3 regions of the Psychrosphaera haliotis genome follow, and region 2 is predicted to be linked to each of the others. Evidence: predicted binding sites of a transcription regulator. Region 2 holds the regulator's gene; each other region holds the start of a gene.
What was found. Region 2 encodes FliA, which starts transcription of late flagellar genes. Its sites were predicted from a motif close to CTAAAGNTNNNNNNNNNNNNGCCGATA; they were not measured.
Positions count from the first base shown of each region.

Region 1: a site for FliA is predicted at 2,009-2,035, ahead of ABD009_RS04100 (DUF3530 family protein). Genes of this name have one in related genera too.
Region 3: a site for FliA is predicted at 1,927-1,953, ahead of ABD009_RS00765 (VC2046/SO_2500 family protein). Genes of this name have one in related genera too.

Region 1 is NZ_BAAAFQ010000004.1:318,052-323,106, reverse strand. Features, by position in the region: gene djlA (co-chaperone DjlA) at 1-816, shown strand, start outside; gene ABD009_RS04100 (DUF3530 family protein) at 919-1,968, opposite strand; gene hemH (ferrochelatase) at 2,126-3,199, shown strand; gene ABD009_RS04090 (Na+/H+ antiporter NhaC family protein) at 3,287-4,612, shown strand; gene ABD009_RS04085 (amino acid aminotransferase) at 4,740-5,055, opposite strand, start outside.
Region 2 is NZ_BAAAFQ010000004.1:181,760-186,814, reverse strand. Features, by position in the region: gene flhF (flagellar biosynthesis GTPase FlhF) at 1-1,059, shown strand, start outside; gene ABD009_RS03510 (MinD/ParA family protein) at 1,052-1,903, shown strand; gene ABD009_RS03505 (RNA polymerase sigma factor FliA) at 1,914-2,639, shown strand; gene cheY (chemotaxis response regulator CheY) at 2,709-3,092, shown strand; gene ABD009_RS03495 (protein phosphatase CheZ) at 3,110-3,853, shown strand; gene ABD009_RS03490 (chemotaxis protein CheA) at 3,871-5,055, shown strand, end outside.
Region 3 is NZ_BAAAFQ010000001.1:171,711-176,765, forward strand. Features, by position in the region: gene ABD009_RS00745 (dihydrolipoyllysine-residue acetyltransferase) at 1-29, shown strand, start outside; gene ABD009_RS00750 (type 2 periplasmic-binding domain-containing protein) at 116-520, opposite strand; gene ABD009_RS00755 (porin) at 530-1,639, opposite strand; tRNA gene ABD009_RS00760 (tRNA-Tyr) at 1,795-1,879, opposite strand; gene ABD009_RS00765 (VC2046/SO_2500 family protein) at 1,989-2,588, shown strand; gene ydiJ (D-2-hydroxyglutarate dehydrogenase YdiJ) at 2,642-5,055, shown strand, end outside.

The DNA.
Region 1 (5,055 bases), 140 kb from region 2:
GGTTTTTTATTGGTTCGCCATTTTTTAGGGGCGTTAGCTGGGTTGTGGATCGGCCACTTATTTGACAAAGCTCTACAACGAATGAATGACAAAGGTAACGTTGAAGAGTGGTTAATAAGTAATGATGCCAAACAATCAATCTTCTTTTACACTACGTTTTCAGTTATGGGGCATGTTGCAAAAGCCAGCGGCCGTGTAACGCCAGAACATATAAAAACCGCCAATGACTTTATGGATCAAATGCGCCTAAACGAACAGCAAGTCGCGGAAGCGAAGGATGCATTTCGTGAAGGCAAGTTACTTGGTTTTCCATTAAAGAAAAAAATAAAACAATTTAAGAACCATTTTGGCAATCGCCGAGACTTATGCCAGTTTTTTTTAGAAATCCAAATTCAAACGGCCTACTCAGACTCTATTCTGGAAGCTGACGAATATAACTTGTTAATTAACATTGCTAAGCAACTGGGCTTTAATAAGCGTAATCTGACTCAGTTGATTGCCATGTGGGAAGCAGAAATGCGCTTCCAAAATTATAAACAGCAGCAACAAGAAAAGTACAAACAATATGATCGAAAGAGTTCTTCTTCTCAAGAAGCAAAAGCGCCAAGCTTATTAGACGCCTATGCTGTAATTGGAGTAAGTGACAGAGATTCAGTGAGAGATATCAAAAGGGCATATAAGCGTTTAATGTCTCAAAACCACCCGGATAAACTGGTTGCCAAAGGGTTACCGCCAGAGATGATGGAAGTGGCCAAACAAAAAACTCAAGATATACAGTCTGCTTATGAAATTATCAAAAAGGCTCGTGACTTTTAAGCGAGCTTTAAACCTTCCAGTTCACTCGCTTCCTTTGTTAAATGCTTGCTGGGTGAGTGAGAGCGCCCAACCACCAACTAACCAACTAACTAATCCAATAATCTATAAGCCCACGGCGTTAGTAAAACCGTATATTTCTTTTATCATTCTTCTCTGTTGGTCTCGGTAGTCAAAAAAGAAAGTGAGTTCACGTTGGCGATAGTTAGTTTTGAAATTTTTACGTGCCATTTTCTTTCGCCACTTCTTTATCGCATGTGTCCATTGGTTATGGTTTGCTGAAATAATGTCAAGCACTGGAAACTCAGTTTTAGCCACTTCATCTGCAAAAGCTCGGTTTAAATCTGCTTGTGGCATATAGGCACCAATCATGATTAAACCGTCAGGTTCAGGTATTTTTTGCTCCGCTATTAATCGATTTAACCAAAAGCAGGATTGCCCCTCACAAATCATTAAATAAAAGCCGGGATAAATGCTAGTAAACTCAAAGCCAGATTCTAAACGTTCACCAATCGCTTTTTGAATTCGCTCGCTGAACTCTGCCTCATAATTAGGACTCAAGTCTTCCAATTGTGCGTATAAAGATGGGTCAATGGCTGCTTGCTCAACATTACTTGTTGTGTCGTCAGTATTTTCCGTTTGCTGATCATTCTGAGATTCAGTTTGTTGTGACGACTCGTCGGAAGTGCTCTGCGCGGCGCCTTGTTGCTCTGATTGATCAGAAGTCTCAACTTGCTCATTTTCTTGCGGGCTATCAGATTCATTTACCCAGGCTTGTTTTAGCTCTGGTAACGAAGGCATGGTGAGAACTAATGATGTCCAGCCGTAGTTGTCTAAGTCTTTATAAAGTGCAGTAGTCACGGCCTGCCTAAAAATAGATTGATTGATATCGGGCAATATAAAAGCAATTCCCTTAGGAATACCTGTTGTTTCTTCTTTGTGTAAGGCGACAAATTGTTCGTTTTTTTCTGTTTTAAGGACTCGAACGTTTTGCTCAGGAATGTAACGTTTTAAGTCTTGGAATAATAATGAAGAAGCACTCAGTTGATTTGTCGTTTGGCTATTGGCCTGATCACTTGGCACAGCTGACTTAACTAAATTACTGTTAAGTAATAAAGTTATCAGCAAAACTAGTTTTATCGCGCTAGAATACATACAACTCTCTGACGTGGTGAGCTACTCTTTAATAAAAATGTATCGGCCTTTAATGTAAATTCTAAACCTGTTTTTAGTAAATCATTTAAAGTAAACGAAAAAGAGAAAGTAAGCGTACTACCTCAAATCGCAAAAATTAGTAAATATAGAGAAAATAATGAAGTTTCAAAATACCCCAAATTTCAGCCATGGACAGCAAGATAAAATAGGCGTGTTGTTAACAAATTTAGGTACGCCAGATGCGCCCACTAAAGAAGCGCTAAAGCCTTATCTAAAAGAGTTTTTGTCGGATCCCCGAGTAGTAGAAATACCGCGACTAATTTGGTGGTGTATTTTAAATGGTGTGATTCTTCCATTTCGCTCTCGTCGTTCTGCCAAGGCTTACAAAGGCGTTTGGACTGAAGAGGGATCGCCGCTGCTAGTAAACACTCAAAACATAGCCAACAAAGTCGCGGAACATTATTCTGATAATAGTGATGTGATAGTCGATTTTGCAATGCGTTATGGCAACCCTTCAGTAGAAAGTAAACTGCAGGGCTTGCTTAACCAAGGCGCTCGAAAGGTTATTGTTTTGCCTTTGTACCCTCAGTACTCAGCAACAACAACGGCGTCAACTTTTGATGCGGTGGCAGATGTATTTAAGAAAACCCGTTTTATACCAGAGCTCCGTTTTGTAAATCATTATACTGACTCGAAGAAGCTGATTGTTGCGTTAGCAAATAAGATTAGAAAGTCTTGGGAAGCAAATGGTAAAGCAGACAAACTTATTTTCTCTTATCATGGTATTCCTAATCGATATTGGCACAACGGCGATCCTTATGCTTGCCAGTGTCATAAAACATCAAGGTTGCTAGCGGAAGAGCTGGGGCTAGGTGAGGGCGAATACCTAACTTGTTTTCAATCAAGATTTGGTAAAGAAGAGTGGGTTAAACCTTATTTGGATCACACTTTAAAAGCACTTCCATCTGAAGGTATTAAGTCAGTGCAAGTTGTTTGTCCAGGCTTCTCAGCAGATTGCCTAGAGACAATAGAAGAAATAGGCGAAGAAAACAGAGATTACTTTTTAGAAGCAGGTGGTGAAAAGTTTGAGTATATAAGTTGCTTAAACGATGAAGCTGAACATATTGATGCCTTATCTGAAATTATAGACAAACAGATGTTAGGCTGGAATGTTGAAGCTGATGTGGAAATGAGAGACAAAAGAGCCGAGGCCCTTAGACAATCAAAATAAATAGCATTTAGACGTCTATACGTTTAAATATCCATGTGGTACATTTGCTGCACTTAAATTTAATCTGCATGAAATCAGAGGATCATAATGACTGAAATGCAAAAATCTGGGTGGGCACTTTTACCACTAGGTCTATTTATTCTCTTGTTTTTGGGAACTGGGATATACCTGCAATCAATTGGCGTAGAGTATGCGTTTTATCAATTGCCTGCACCTGTTGCTATTATTCCAGCGCTATTATTAGCTTTGTATTTAAATGGAGTTCTTTTACCAAACAGGCCTAATTTAGATGACAGTTTATCTGTCTTAATTAAGGGCATGGGCAATAATAACGTTATTACCATGTGTTTGATTTACCTGTTAGCCGGGGCTTTTGCATCGGTAGCGAAAGAGGCTGGTGGAGTTTCAGCCGTGGTAAACCTGGGTATAGGTGTTATTCCTAGTGCTTACTTAGTAGCTGGCCTTTTTGTAATTTCAGCTATTATTGCCACTGCGATGGGCACCTCAATGGGTACAATCGGAGCGGTGGCGCCTATTGCATTTGGCGTTATAGAAGTTACTCAAATTGATCCTGCAGTCATGGCTGGTGCTATTGTGGGCGGTGCGATGTTTGGTGATAACTTAAGCTTTATTTCAGACACAACCATAGCCTCAACAAAAACACAGGGTGCTGAATTAAAAGATAAATTCAAAGAAAATCTAATATTCTCTGTGCCCGCTGCTATTTTCGTTTTAGCCATTTATATCTTTTTAGGTGGTGAGCCTATTGAGGCAATTCAAACCAGCGAACAAACGAGTGCCTTACTTGCCTTACCTTACTTCTTTATTATCGTACTAGCTGTTTTAGGACTTAATGTATTTTTAGTTCTATTGTTAGGTATTTTGCTTTCTGCTTTATCAGGTGCGTTTGTAGGCACTTATGAAATTGGTTCTCTAGGACAAGATATCTACGCAGGTTTTGCAAACATGCAGGAAATATTCTTACTTAGTTTATTAATTGGTGGTTTAAGTGAGCTAATGAAACATCAGGGAGGCTTGGAGTTTTTAGTTAGTAAAATAAATAAAATACTGTCGAAAGCTTCAAACTCGGCGCTTTATTTCAAGAATCAAGTGGCTATTGCTTCGTTAGGCTTAGTGACGAATAGTGCCATTGCAAATAATACCGTCGCAATCATTGTATCGGGTGACTCTGCTAAGAAATTGGCTACACAAGGTGAAATCTCGCCAAAGCGCAGCGCTAGTTTATTAGATATATTCAGTTGTATTACGCAAGGCTTAGTTCCTTATGGAGCGCAAGCATTGTTGGCCGCAGCATCATTTGGCATTTCACCATTAGATGTCATCACACACGTTTGGTATTGCGTCATATTGTTCTTTGTTAGCGTTATCGTTATGTTCGCTAGGAAGTCGTAGCGATTGTTATTTAAAGCATAAAAAAAGGAAAGCATGTGCTTTCCTTTTTTTGTGTCAGAGCTAATGTATAGCTCTGAATTATAGACTTTCTGTCAAGCTCACTCAGAGCTATCTAGGTAAGCCTTGTTTACTTATTGAGTACAGTAGCCAAAGCCTTCGCTAAATAGTCAGCGTTGCTCTTGTTAACGCCTGCTACGTTAATACGACTTGAGCCAACAATATAAATACTATAATCGTCTTTTAGCGTTTGGATAGCTTCTTTATCAATACCTAAGAAAGAGAACATACCGTTTTGTTTCGCAATAAAGTCAAAGTTGCCTGGTACATTATGTTCTTTGAACTTTTCTACAATGTAGCTGCGAAGCCCATTAATTCGAGTACGTTTCTCTTGTAACTCTTCTTCCCATAAAGCGCGAAGCTCAGGGTTGGACAAAATGTTTGCT
Region 2 (5,055 bases):
CAAGACCAGTCTGAGCAAATAAATACTAACCAAGTAGCGCCTGTAGCTGCGCCGCAAAATAACGTAAGTCAAATTAACGAACAACCAAATAACATATCGGGCCACAATGTAATTCAAGGTCAGTTTGACAAGCAAATGTCGGACTTAAAAGATGAAATGAATTCCATTAAAGAGCTGCTAAAGCATCAAGTTTCTGAACTAATGTTACAAGACGCTAATCGTAAATCTCCAGTTAAAGCAATGTTAGTTAAAAAGTTAAATAACATGGGCCTATCGTCAAATGTTGCTGAACATTTATCTCATTTTATTAGCGATGACCTAGAAGCTCAGCAGGCTTGGCCAAAAATGCTTGAGCTATTAACTGAGCAGTTAAATACAACCGATAATGAAATTATTAAACGTGGCGGCGTGTATTCATTAGTTGGTCCTACAGGCGTTGGTAAAACGACTACAATTGCAAAGTTAGCAGCACGTTTTGCGCAAATCCATGGTGCCGATAAAGTGGGTCTGATTACCACTGATAGTTTTAGGATTGGTGCATTAGAGCAATTGGGTACTTATGCAAAAATACTCGGCTGTCCACTTAAGCAAGCAAAAAATACTGAAGAACTTTCAGAAGCGATCTACCAATTACGAGATAAAAAGCTATTGTTAATAGATACAGCAGGAATGAGCCAAAGAGACATTAAATTGACGGAACGTTTGAATCATTTATTAACAAAATCAAGAGTAAATATTAAAAATTACTTAGTGCTTTCAGCAACATCTCAAATGAGTGTTTTACACGAAAGTGTTCAACATTTTAAAACAATTCCACTGTCGGGCTGTATCTTTACTAAAATAGATGAGTCTTTGAGTTTAGGTGAGTTAATTAGTGTTGCAATTCATAATCGACTACCAATTGGCTATTTAACCAACGGTCAACGCGTACCAGAGGACATAAGGGTTGCAAATGGACAGAAAATTGTGCAAAAAGCTAATCAGCTATATGAACTTAAAGAAAAAGTTTCTAATAAAAATAATAAGGTAGTGCCAAAAGCAGTGGGCATGTATGATTAATATTACTTCTGATCAAGCTAGCGGTTTACGAAATATGTCGATGGCGAAAAAAACAAAAGTTATTGCAGTAACAGGTGGAAAGGGCGGAGTTGGAAAAACCAGCGTATCGCTAAATACTGCAATTGCTTTGGCGCAAACAGGACTTAACGTTCTTGTGCTTGATGCTGACCTCGGGTTAGCGAATTGCGATGTTATGCTTGGGCTTCGCGTCCATAAAAATCTCTCACATGTATTATCAGGTGAGGCCGAATTAGACGATATTTTAGTCGAAGGCCCATCGGGTATAAAAATTGTCCCTGCAACATCAGGCTCAATCGATATGGTTGAGCTTTCTGCCGCCCAGCACGCTGGTTTAATTAGGGCTTTCAGCGAAATGAAAACGCCGGTTGATGTATTTATTGTCGATACCGCCGCCGGAATATCAGATATGGTGCTATCCTTCTCAAGAGCTTCTCACGAAGTTCTTTGCGTTGTGTGTGATGAACCAACTTCAATTACAGATGCTTATGCACTTATTAAGATATTGAATCGTGATCATGGCGTAGCGAAATTCAAAGTTGTTGCTAATATGGTAAGAACGATGAAGGAAGGGCGGGATTTATTCAAAAAATTGACTATGGTTACAGACAGGTTTTTAGATGTAACGTTGGAACTAACCGCCATTATTCCCTTTGATGATAACTTGCGTAAAGCGGTTCGTCGTCAAAAGGCTATTGTAGATGCGTTTCCCCGTTCACCTTCAGCGGTGGCATTTAAAACGTTGGCAGCAAAAATTAATAAATGGCCAACACCATCACATGCGTCTGGTAATTTAGAGTTTTTTTTAGAGCAACTGGTCAACTAAGAGGTTTCTGTTGAACAATAAAGTAGCGACCGCCTACGAAGCTCAACAAACATTGTCGAATGTTGTGGAAAAACATTCAGTTTTGGTAAAAAGGATTGCTCACCATTTAGCAGCTCGGCTGCCCGATAGTGTTTTAGTTGATGATTTAATTCAGGCTGGCATGATAGGACTTATTGAAGCATCTAAGAACTTTGATCACAGCAAAGGAGCGAGCTTCGAAACTTATGCGGGTATCCGTATACGTGGGTCTATGTTAGATGAGATGAGGCGTGGAGATTGGACTCCTAGGTCTGTTCATCGAAACTCAAGAATGGTTGCAGAAAAAATATCTCAACTAGAGTCTGCCTTAGGCCGAGACGTTAAAGACGTTGAAGTTGCAGAATCCTTAAATGTTTCAATCGACCAATATCATCAGATGCTGAAAGAAGCAACAAATGGCAAGGTGTTGGGTTTAGAAGACTTGGGTGTAACGGAAGATGTTATAGCCCCAGCAAGTGAAAGTGGTAAAGATTTAACTTATGGTGGGGTAGAAAAAAGCTCATTTAACAAGAGCCTATCAAGTACTATAAAAACCTTACCAGAAAGAGAAGCAATGATTTTGTCACTTTATTACGATGATGAGCTAAATTTAAGAGAGATAGGCGAAATTCTCAATGTTAGTGAGTCTAGAGTGAGTCAAATTCATAGCCAAGCACTTGTTCGATTAAAGTCAAGATTAAAAGATTGGTTGATTTAACTTGTATATTGCCAATTTTTATTAATAATAATTACTGTAAATTAATAATTTACCTCACTGGAGGATGCTTTGGATAAGAATATGAAAATTCTGGTTGTTGATGACTTTTCAACAATGAGAAGAATCATCAAGAACCTTCTTCGTGACTTAGGGTTTACTAATGTCTCAGAAGCAGATGATGGCAGCACAGCGTTGCCAATGTTACAAAATGGTGATTTTGATTTTGTAGTAACAGACTGGAATATGCCAGGAATGCAGGGAATCGATCTGCTTAGAGAAATTCGTAAAGACGATAAACTCAAGCATATGCCTGTAATGATGGTAACTGCCGAAGCTAAAAAAGAGCAGATTGTAGCGGCGGCCCAAGCCGGTGTGAATGGATATATTGTTAAGCCATTTACTGCAGCTACATTGAAAGGCAAGCTGGATAAAATCTTCGAACGATTAGAATAATCTGATAAGGGGTCGCTATGTCTGAAGAGACTAACCCGCAGATTTCGTTGGAAGACGCAAAAGCCCTCGTTGAGGCGCTTGAGGCTGGAGACAATGCATCTGCTAACATGATATTACGCGAAGTTACGAGTAAGGAACATGGTGAGCTTTTTGGTGAAGTAGGAAAGCTAACTAGGCAATTACACGACTCTCTAAGCAACTTTCAACTAGACCCTAAGATTGCAAATTTAGCGTCAGATGATATCCCAGATGCAAAAGAGCGTCTAAACTATGTTATGAAAGTAACAGAAGACGCAGCAAATAAAACAATGGACGCCATAGACACAGGGCTTCCACTGACAGATAAAATCAATAGTGATATTGTTAAGCTGAAACCCGAATGGGACAAGCTAATGCAACGTCAGATTGAATTAGGCGAGTTTAAGTCACTTTGCTATTCCATAAATGAGTTTATGGAAAGTGCGGAGACGGATAGCGCAAAAATTCATGCGATTATGACAGAAATTTTGTTAGCTCAAGACTTTCAAGATTTAACTGGGCAGGTTATCAAACGAGTTATAGAGCTTGTTAAAGAAGTTGAAGAAAGCCTGATTCACTTATTAACTGTTTTTGGTGAACCTAACCAAAATACAGCTAATGAAGCGAAGAAACCAGTCGATAACAATGGGGCAGAGGGACCGATTATTGATGCAGAGACTCGCGAAGATGCAGTTTCTAATCAAGATGAAGTTGATGACCTATTGTCTAGTTTAGGCTTTTAAATTAGGGGAGATGCCGAATGGCATTGGACGTGGATCAAGAAATACTACAAGATTTCTTAATTGAAGCAGCAGAAATTTTAGAGTTGCTATCAGAAGAGTTAGTTGAACTGGAAAACGATCCAGAAAACGCTGACCTACTAAACTCTATATTTCGTGGTTTTCACACCGTAAAAGGTGGCGCTGGATTTTTAGCATTGACTAATTTAGTTGATGCTTGTCATGGTGCTGAAAACGTGTTTGATATTTTGAGAACAGGCAAGAGAAGTGTAACACCAGAATTGATGGATGTTATCCTGCAAGCTCTTGATACCGTCAATGAGATGTTCGAACAGGTAAAAGCTGGAGATCAGCCAGAACCTGCAGCTCCCGAATTGCTAAACGCTCTACATCATTATTGCTCACCAGAAGGTGAGGCCCCAGCAGCACCAGCTGACGTAGCTCAAGAAGATAGTGCGGCAGACGATGACTTTTTTGACATCGATTCAGTAACTGACACTTCGCCAACAGATAACTCAGTGGAAGAATTCACGGAAGACGAGTTTGAAGCTTTATTAGATGAGTTACATGGTCAGCCTGCTGATAAACCAGAGCCAGCAGCAAAATCTATGTTTGATAGTGGTGATGACATCAGTGATGATGAATTCGAATCACTTTTAGACGAGCTGCATGGTAAAGGTTCATTTAAAACAGAAGAAGCTTCTGAAAAGAAAGCGCCGGCTGAACCCAAAGCCGGTAGTCAATTTTCAAGCGGTGATGAAATTACCGATGATGAATTTGAATCTTTGCTTGATGATATTCATGGTAAAGGCGGCGGCCCTACAGTAAAAGCGCCTGTTGCTAAATCGGAACCAGCTAAGGCTGAACCACCGAAAAAGCCAGAGCCGCCGAAGGCAGCTGCGCCTAAAGCGCCCGCTCCAGCAGCAAAGCCAGCCGCTGCGAAGGCTCCTACTCCGCCAGCTAAAGCTCCTGCTAAGCCTGCTGAGAAAAAAGCATCTGCAGCACCAGCGGAAACAACGGTTCGTGTAGATACTAAGCGCCTTGATGAAATCATGAATATGGTTGGCGAATTAGTACTAGTCAGAAACAGATTAGTTAGCCTTGGCGTTAACTTTGGTTCTGATGAAGCTATGACTAAAGCCATTGGCAACTTGGATGTCGTTACCGGCGATCTGCAAGGCGCGGTAATGAAAACGCGAATGCAG
Region 3 (5,055 bases), on a different contig from region 2:
CTTCGTCTATGATTATGGACATGGTCTAAACAAAACTTTTAATTATTCAAACTAATAAAAACCCCAGACTTTGTAATAAAGCCTGGGGTTTTTTGGTATTAGCTTCGTTTAGTTATTAAAACTTAGTAACCACCTTTACATCTCCCGTTACCTTCGAAGCATCGATATATCCGATAACACTTGGGTTGGTAGAAACGAGCTTAAGTACCTCTTCCGAGTTCGCTACAGACTGAGGAGGGGTTCCTTTACCGGTAAACACAAGCTTTGACCAATATGCTTTTAATTGGCTTTCAGAACGTTTCAATACCTTCTCATTGAATTCTGAAGTTGCAGCCTGGCTATTATCCAAATTAACAGGAATGATTTGATTCCCATTGGGGAACGACTTCATTTTGCCTGTAAAGATACGAGCTACGGATTTTTCATCCAAAGCTGAGTCATTTGACGGATGAACAATAACTGCGATTTCTGCAAACGAGTTAAACGATAGTGCTGCTAATATTAATAAAAGTTTTTTCATTTTTTTCCCCTAGAAAACTAAATCTATACCAAATGTAAGTGCTTTACTGTCACCAGCTACTGCATATTCATATGAATTATCGTTTACAACATCATATTGAACTTTAAATGCAGCTGATGGATGGAAGTCATAACGGATACCTACAGAAGTAGTATCGTGGTCCTCGCCGTCACTAATTGGTGAACCGTCTAGGTAATCACCAGTTTGATCAAGCTTTGAATATGATAAGTATGGTGTGAAGGTGCCAAAGTTATGGCCAATACTCACCATTAGAGAATCAAGTTCTCCATCGTCATCTAATTCAAGTTGGTTTATTTCGGTAAGTAGGAAAGTATCACCCCAGGTGGCGTTTATGGCCATTCCTAAAAAAGTACCATCGCGCTCTGTTTTTCCACCCCAAGTTTGTTGCACTCCGCTACGAAAACGCTCGTTTGTATAAGTCATTGCGGTGAAACGCAATTCTAACCAGTCGTTACTAGCGTTAAATACAGCTCCAAAAATATCTTTCCAAATCTCTGTTGTTGGCTCTATAAAGAAAAACTGACTCAACAATCTGTTGTTTTCGCTTTCTTCTTTACCGGTATAAAAGTTACTGCTTATAGACCAGTCACCAATATGTCCAGAATAAAGTGCATTTATACCGTTGTAGTTAAATACTTGCCAGGTATAGGTGTCAGCAGGCGGTCTAAGCCAAACATAAGCAAAGCCTACATCATAAAAATCTGAGTAGTAAAAGAGCGGTAGGCGTTTTTTACCAGCCTGTATGGTCCATTGATCATTAATTTCGTACGAAAGGTAGGCCCATTCAAATGTAGTATCGAAACTATCAGCGCCTCGAGAAACAATTTGAGCTGTCGCAGAAAGTCCATCTGACAGCGTTGCTTTAACTTGCAGTCCGAATAAACTTTCTTGTTTAAAAGATAAATCTTCACTGTAGGCCGATACAATTGGGTAATCAGCTAAAAATGTGGGAGGAACGTCATAATGGGGTACACCGTCGCCACTTAAAACTTTACCCGCCGTTATACTTGCAAAGCCAGTAAAATCGATATCGGCTTTAGCACTTCCATGTGCGAGCAATGTGCAAATAGCGGTAACTAAATAAACATTTTTTCGCATTGTTGAGACCTTAAAAACAATTAATGTCTTAAAGGTATATATCCGAAATGGCAAATTTACAAATATCGAGCGGTAATTTTTATGATAATCATTAGAATACGCGGAGATTGAGATCAAGAAAGGCACAACAAGTGTTGTGCCTTTCTTTTGAAATGTGGTGGAGGGAGGTGGATTCGAACCACCGAAGGTAGAACCGTCAGATTTACAGTCTGATCCCTTTGGCCACTCGGGAACCCCTCCAGAACGAGACGCATAATAACAAAGAAAAAAATTCTGTAAACAAATAATTAAAGAAAATTTGACGACTGCCGAAATAATGACTAGTTAAGGTTTTAAAGAAGTAGCCATAGTGTCAAATAATGTAGATTACAGCCCTGAATATTCCACTGTGAATCAGACTGCCAATGTTGTTCGTGAGTCGGTGTATTACAATGACATCAGAAAAGCAGTAGATAGTTCGGACAGCGGTAGTTTTAAGATGTTGTTGTCGATGTTAACGAAAGACGCAACTGAGTTTGACCAGTTTAATCAGGTTTCTACACGTACAACGCTTACGGATAAAAATGTTCAACAAATTTTTTCTACTCCGAGTGCACCGCTTTATGGACAAACAGACCGACAACGTTCTACACACCAGAATGAATTAATATCCAATGGCCATTTTCAAGATGTCCGTCTAGAAAATACACTTAGGCCTGAAGCTCTATCTTATAAAAGCCAATTGCTAGAACAAAGTCTTATAGACAGCTTGGATTACAACGTAAAACAACGAACGGTCAATCCCGCAATTATAGGAAGTCAGGAACATTCAAATTCATCTCATGAACCAAAAGCTACTAATCATTCGAAAATAGTGAATATTCATAGTATTGAACGTCCTAACTCAATGGATATCGATAGTTGGTTCAATACGTTAACTGCATCAAGAAGTTTAGACTTAGTTGGGTAGAACTGGTTATAATCAAGCTAATTAAGTTTAGATTGTTGAGTATTACAGCCGCTATGATCCGTAGAATTCCCGCTCAAAAAACGTTAGACCCAGTTGTTGCTGACTTCTGTTCGTTATTATCAGAACGAAGCTCATCATATTGTGGTGACATTGAGACAAGTTACGGCTCTCGATTATCCCAGTCTACGGATAACAGTATTTACCAAGCCATTCCTCAAGCAATCTTATTCCCTAAAACTAAAGCTGATGTTTTAGCAATAATGTCGGCAGCAAACAAAAACGAATACAAGCACTTAAAGTTCACACCAAAGGGCGGTGGTACGGGCACTAATGGACAGTCACTAACTAATTACATAGTTGTAGATATGTCTCGTCATATGCGAGAGATAATCGAAATAAACGTTGAAGAAAAATGGGTCCGTGTACAGTCAGGTGTTATCAAGGATCAATTAAATGACTTTTTGAAGCCCTATGGTTTCTTTTTTGCACCAGACTTATCTACTTCAAACAGAGCTACCATAGGCGGTATGATAAATACTGACGCATCTGGTCAAGGTTCACTCGTTTATGGCAAAACTAGTGATCATGTTATAGAGCTAGATGCTGTCACTGTTTCAGGGCACAACCTTTCTACCAAAAAAATGTTAACGTCTGAAGCATTGAAGATTGCGAACAGCGATGATCAAAATGCAAAAATTTACCGCCAAGTTTACGAAACATGTTTTTCACAACGAAATAAAATCCTTGAAACGTTTCCAAGATTAAATCGCTTTTTGACCGGCTATGATTTAGAGCATGTTTTTAACGACGATTTAACTGAGTTTGACTTAGGAAGGGTATTAGCTGGTTCTGAAGGTACATTGGCGTTTATAACAGAAGCAAAGTTAAATATAACGCCTATCGCAAAATTCAAAACCATGATTAATATCACCTACGATAGTTTTGATTCGGCTTTACGTAACTCTCCTTTTTTAGTCGACGCAAAAGCAACATCAGTTGAGACCATTGACAGCACAGTTCTGAACCTAGCGAAACAAGATGTGGTTTGGGCGGACGTAGCAGATTTGATTATAGAAAAGCCTGGTAGTGTTGTTGATGGCTTAAATATTGTTGAGTTTAATGACGAAGATGATCAGAACCAAACGGCGAAGGTTTCAAGCCTGTGTAACCGATTAGACGATTTGATTGCCAAGCAGCAATCCGGTGTTCTCACTTACAGCGTGACAAATGACCGTGCAGACATGGGCCGAGTTTATGCCATGCGTAAAAAATCAGTGGGCTTACTAGGTAACGTTCAGGGAGATAAAAAGCCGATCGCTTTTGCTGAGGATACAGCAGTCCCACCAGAGAATTTAGCAGATTTTATCTCGGAATTTAGGGCTGTACTGGATAAACATAATTTAAAGTATGGCATGTTTGGCCATGTAGACGCGGGGGTGCTTCATGTGAGGCCTGCGCTTAACATGATGGACCCAGAGCAAGAGAAAGTCTTACGTAGTATATCTGATGAAGTCGTAGCACTTACGGCTAAATATAATGGTCTAATGTGGGGCGAGCATGGAAAAGGTTACCGTAGTGAATATGGCCCAGAATTTTTTGGTGCTGAATTATTTAATGAACTGAGAAAAATAAAAACTGCATTCGATTCTAAAAATAGACTAAACCCAGGTAAAATTTGTACGCCGTTAGATTCAAACGAAAAACTAGTAAGCGTAGATAGCGTTAAACGTGGGAAGTTTGATAGCGAAATACCTATTGAGATTAGACAAGAATTCCCTCAAACAATAAATTGTAATGGTAATGGCTTATGCTTTAATTACGATGAATCTAGTGTGATGTGTCCCTCTTATAAAGCAACACGCGATAGACGTTTTTCTCCAAAAGGACGTGCAACGTTAATGCGAGAATGGCTTCGCCTTCAAGGTGAAAACATGTCTCCATCAAATATGATGCTTGCTAAAACAACACTGATAAACTTATTGTGGCTACCATATAAGGTCGTTTTTTCTATTGGTAAAAAGCTAGGCATGTATGACTTTAGTCATGAAGTAAAAGACAGTATGGATGCCTGTTTAGCTTGTAAAGCATGCACATCTGCTTGTCCGGTAAAAGTTGACGTACCAACCTTTAGAAGTAAATTTTTAGAGGCATATTACTTAAGATACTTGAGACCTATTAGCGACCATTTAGTATCGAATGTCGAATTAATGATGCCGTTGTTATCTAAGCAATCAAGGTTGTTCAATGCGTTAACGCATAATCCATTTAGCCAGTTTTTAATAAACAAAGTAATCGGTTATGTGGATGCTCCTAAGCTATCACCTCATCCTACTCAACGCATTGATAAGTCTTTCTTTTACAGTGAAACGCGTTACCAAAAACTATCTAGTGAAGAGACTAAAAATGTTGTTTTTCTAGTACAAGACGCATTTACCTCAAGCTATGAATCGCAACTGTTAGCGGATAC